Regions from separate parts of the Streptomyces sp. NPDC053542 genome, predicted to be linked through region 1. Evidence: riboswitches for the same ligand, from Rfam matches in the RefSeq annotation. Region 1 holds a riboswitch; the other holds the start of a gene.

Region 1 (2,193 bases):
GAGGAGGGCTCCCACCGCTCGGTCGCCGACATCACGGGCCCCGAGTCGCTGGCCGAGGTCCGGGCGTACAAGCAGCAGATGAAGCGGGCGGCGAAGAAGGCGGCGGGGAAGTAGGGGCGGGGCCGACCAGGGCCCTCACCCTCGGTCGGCCGCCGCCCCTCTCCTCGTACCGGGTGCTCAGCCCTCCGGCGAGGCGGCCACCCGGGCCGCCCACCGCTTTTCGACGCCCGACAGCCGCCAGTAGGCGATCGCCGCCGCCCAGACGACGACGAAGAGGCCGACGATGAGGTAGCCGACGTTGTCCAGCTCCAGGCCGGAGATCCAGCCGGTGACCGCGTCCGTCAGGCCGAGCTTGTCGTGCAGGACGCTGACCAGCTCGATGGTCCCGATGAAGAGCGCCACGGCGATGGAGAGCCCGGTGATCGTGAGGTTGTAGTAGACCTTGCGCACCGGGTTGGAGAACGCCCACTGGTACGCGAAGTTCATGAACGTGCCGTCGAGCGTGTCGAAGAGGCTCATCCCGGCCGCGAACAGCAGCGGCAGGCACAGCACCGCGTACCAGGGCAGCCCGGACGCGGCGCCGCTGCCCGCCATCACCATCAGCGTCACCTCGGTCGCGGTGTCGAAGCCGAGGCCGAGGAGCAGCCCGATCGGGAACATCTGGCCCGGCCGCGTGATGGCCTTGGTGAACCGGCCGAGCACCCGGTTCATGAAGCCGCGCGAGTCCAGCTGCCGCTCCAGCTCCGACTCGTCGTACTCCCCGGCCCGCATGGCACGGAAGACGCGCCAGATGCCGGCCAGCGCGACCAGGTTGAGGGCGGCGATCAGGTAGAGGAACGCCCCGGAGACGGTGGTCCCGACCGTGCCGAGCACCTGATGCGTACGGGACTCCTCGTCCATCAGGATCCCCGCGAGCGCCGCGCCGCCCGAGACCAGCGCGGCCATGATCACGACCATGCTGGAGTGGCCGAGCGCGAACCAGAAGCCCACCGAGACCGGGCGCTTCCCGTCGGCCATGAGCTTGCGGGTGGTGTTGTCGATGGCGGCGATGTGGTCCGCGTCGAACGCGTGCCGCATGCCGAGGGTGTACGCGGTGACGCCCAGGCCGACGCCGAACACCTGGGTGCCGACGGTGTAGTGGCCGGGCACGACGAGCAGGAACAGCACACCGAACGCGACGATGTGCAGCGCGGCTATGACCGCCAGCAGACCGGCGGTCCGTACGGTGTCGCGGCGCTGCCAGCGGAAATCGGGCAGCACGGAAGAAGCAGGGGCATCGGTGGGCAGGGCCATCCGGCGATCACGCTCCAGCACCTCGTGGAATCAGTTCGTGAGATGCCGTGGCCGGTCTCCTGGCTTACGGGTTCACACTCCCGTCCCGGCCTTCCCGCCCGCACTCCGCGGACAGTGGCCCCTCGTACGCACGCGGTGCGCGTACGAGGCAGGGGTCGGTAGCTCCCCGATCACAGTGGCGAGGGCCGCTCCGGAATCGGACCCGAAGGTCTCCACCGGTCTTCCCGAGCACCACGGCCCGGCCACTCTAACCTCCCGCCTCCCGATGCCGGACGGCGTCCTCCGTCGCCGGATCGACGGCCACCGGGTCCGCCGCCCAGCTCCCCAGCAGCCGCAGGGATTCCGCCGAGGCCGAGCCCGGCTCCGCGTGGTAGACGATCAGCTGCTGGTCCGGGTCGGCGGGCAGCCGCAGCGTCTCGTACGACAGGGTCAGCGGCCCGACGACGGGGTGGTGCAGCCGCTTCACGCCGAAGCCCTTGTCCTGCACGTCGTGGGCGGCCCACAGCTGCCGGAACTCCTCGCTCTTGACCGACAGCTCCCCGATCAGCGAGGCGAGCAGCGGGTCGTCGGGATGGCAGCCCGCGTCCATCCGCAGGAAGGCGACGATGTCCGCGGCCTTGCTCTCCCAGTCGACGTAGAGCTCGCGGGAGGCCGGGTCCAGGAAGACCTGCCGGGCGATGTTCCGCTCCTCGGGCGCGAGCGCGGCGTAGTCGCCGAGCAGCGCGCACGCCATGCGGTTCCACCCGATGACGTCCAGGCGGCGGCCCGCCACATACGCCGGTATCCCCTCCATCGAGTCCAGCAGCTGCTGCAGCGCGGGCCGCACCCGCTGCGGGCGCCCCGCGCCGCGCGAGCGCTTGGCCTTGGGTTTGACCAGGTGAGTGAGGTGGGCGCGCTCGG
Region 2 (2,193 bases), on a different contig from region 1:
CCACCCCGACCACCACGGTCTGTCGGCGCGGGTCCGGGAGGCGTCCGGCGCGTGGATCGCGATGCACGCCGCCGACACGGAGGTCGTCCGCCGCACCCGTGAGGCCGAGCCGGGGACCTGGCTGACGTACCTCATCGGCAAACTGGCCGCGGCGGGCGCGCCCGAGGAGCACCTCGCGCCGCTCTACGCGGCCCGCGCCGAGGGGCGCACACGCGGGCTCCCCGAGAAACCTCCCGCGCTCCCGGATCGCGAGATCGTCCCCGGCGAGCTGCTGGACCTCGCGGGGCGGCGGCTGCGCGCCGTCTGGACGCCGGGCCACACACCGGGCCATGTCTGCCTGCACCTGGAGGAGGCGCACCCGGCGGCGCACCCCGGCAACGGGCGCCTCTTCTCCGGCGACCACCTGCTGCCGGGCATCAGCCCGCACGTCGGCCTGTACGAGGACCCGGACGACCCGCATTATGCCGACCCTTCCCCAAGCTCTCGGCTTCGCTCGAGCAGGGGAGACCCCATTGGCGACTACCTGGACTCCCTGGAGCGGATCGCGCGGCTCGGCGTCGCCGAGGTACTGCCCGCGCACCAGCACGCGTTCACCGGCGCCGCCGAGCGGGCGGCGGAGCTCCTCGCGCACCACGAGGAACGGCTCGGTGGCCTGCGTGCCCTGCTCGCCGCCCCGCTCACGCCGTGGCAGCTCGCCGAGACCATGACGTGGAACCGCCCGTGGGCGGAGATCCCGTACGGCTCGCGCACCATCGCCGTCTCCGAAGCCGAGGCGCATCTGCGGCGCCTGGTGAAGACGGGGCTGGCGGAGCCGGTGCCGGGCTCGGACCCGGTGACGTACCGGGCGGTGTGAGGGACTTCCCATCCGGCGGCGACGGTGTACGTGCCGGAGACCGGTCGCTACCCGCCGGTTAAAGTGGTCCGGACAAGTTCATTCGTGCCCGACCGGGGGAAGCCGGTGGAAAACCGGCGCTGACCCGCAGCCGTGAGCGCTGGCGCGCACCCGTGCGCCGGAGCGAGCCGGAACGCCCGGCGGGGCACACCCAAGGCTCCCGCGTACCGTACGGCCGCCCTTCAGCGGCCGCCCGGCGCGCGGCACCGTCGAGGTATACGGAGCTGAGCCCGGTGCCACCGCGCCCGCGCGCCGCGCGGCCGTGGTGCGGCGGAGTGCGGCTGCGTGACCTCCCACCTCGCGCACCCCGCGAACCGACCGAGAGGCACCGACCCCATGGCCATCACGGCCCGCTCCCTCGCCGCCCCGGCGCGCCGCTGCGCCGCGGCCCTGGCCGCCGCCGTGCTGTGCGCGGCCGCTGCCCCGGCCGCGTTCGCCGCCGACCCCGCGCCCGCCGCGTCCCCGAAGCTCCCGAAGGGCCTGTACGGCAGCACGGACCCGAAGTACGACGGCGTCTGGCGGCAGTCGCTGGCGCTGCTGGCGCAGGACACCGCGGGCGTGCGCCCGGCGGACTCGGCGGTGGACTGGCTCGCCGGACAGCAGTGCGCCGACGGCGCGTTCACCGCGTACCGCGCCGACCCGGAGCAGCCCTGCGACGCGAAGACGATGCGGGACACCAACCAGACGGCCGCCGCCGTGCAGGCGCTGGCCGCGGTCGGCGGGCACGCGGACGCGGTGCGCGAGGGCGTCTCCTGGCTGAAGTCCGCGCAGAACGACGACGGCGGCTGGGGCTCCGCCGCCGACGCCCCGAGCGACGCCAACTCCACCTCGGTGGTGATCGGCGCGCTGGCCGCCACGGGCACGAAGCCGGCATCGGTGACCTCCAAGAAGGGCGGCAGGACCCCGTACGAGGGGCTGCTCGCCTTCCGTCTCGGCTGCGACGCCGAGAAGAAGGACCGCGGCGCGTTCGCCTTCCAGGCCAAGGACGGGAAGCTCGCCGCCAATGAGGACGCGACGGCAGCGGCTGTACTGGGCGCGCTGGGCAAGGGCTTCGTGGTCGAGCCGGGCGCGCACTCCGTGAAGGCCGCGTCCTGCGAGGAGGCGGCGAAGGACCCGCACGCGGCCGCCGGCGGCGCCGCCGACCAGCTCGGCTCCGTCCTGGACGCGCACGGCCACCACCTGATGTCCGCGATGCCCGGCGCCGAGTCGCAGCCGGACGTCGGCAACACCGCCGACGCCGTCGTCGCGCTGGCCGCCGCGGGGCGCGCCGACGCGGCGAAGCAGTCGCTGGGCTGGCTGCG

Evidence for each region. Region 1 has a riboswitch for cobalamin ahead of ACIGXO_RS16855 (HoxN/HupN/NixA family nickel/cobalt transporter). Riboswitches for the same ligand answer to the same signal wherever they lie in the genome.
Region 2: it holds a riboswitch for cobalamin, as region 1 does, so the genes downstream of both, ACIGXO_RS12565 (prenyltransferase/squalene oxidase repeat-containing protein) here and ACIGXO_RS16855 (HoxN/HupN/NixA family nickel/cobalt transporter) in region 1, are expected to answer to the same signal.

The regions. Positions count from the first base shown of each region.
Region 1 is NZ_JBITXL010000005.1:422,260-424,452, reverse strand. Features, by position in the region: gene ACIGXO_RS16860 (HhH-GPD-type base excision DNA repair protein) at 1-114, shown strand, start outside; gene ACIGXO_RS16855 (HoxN/HupN/NixA family nickel/cobalt transporter) at 178-1,293, opposite strand; cobalamin riboswitch at 1,325-1,544, opposite strand; gene ACIGXO_RS16850 (helix-turn-helix domain-containing protein) at 1,541-2,193, opposite strand, start outside.
Region 2 is NZ_JBITXL010000004.1:194,079-196,271, forward strand. Features, by position in the region: gene ACIGXO_RS12560 (MBL fold metallo-hydrolase) at 1-853, shown strand, start outside; cobalamin riboswitch at 912-1,052, shown strand; gene ACIGXO_RS12565 (prenyltransferase/squalene oxidase repeat-containing protein) at 1,229-2,193, shown strand, end outside.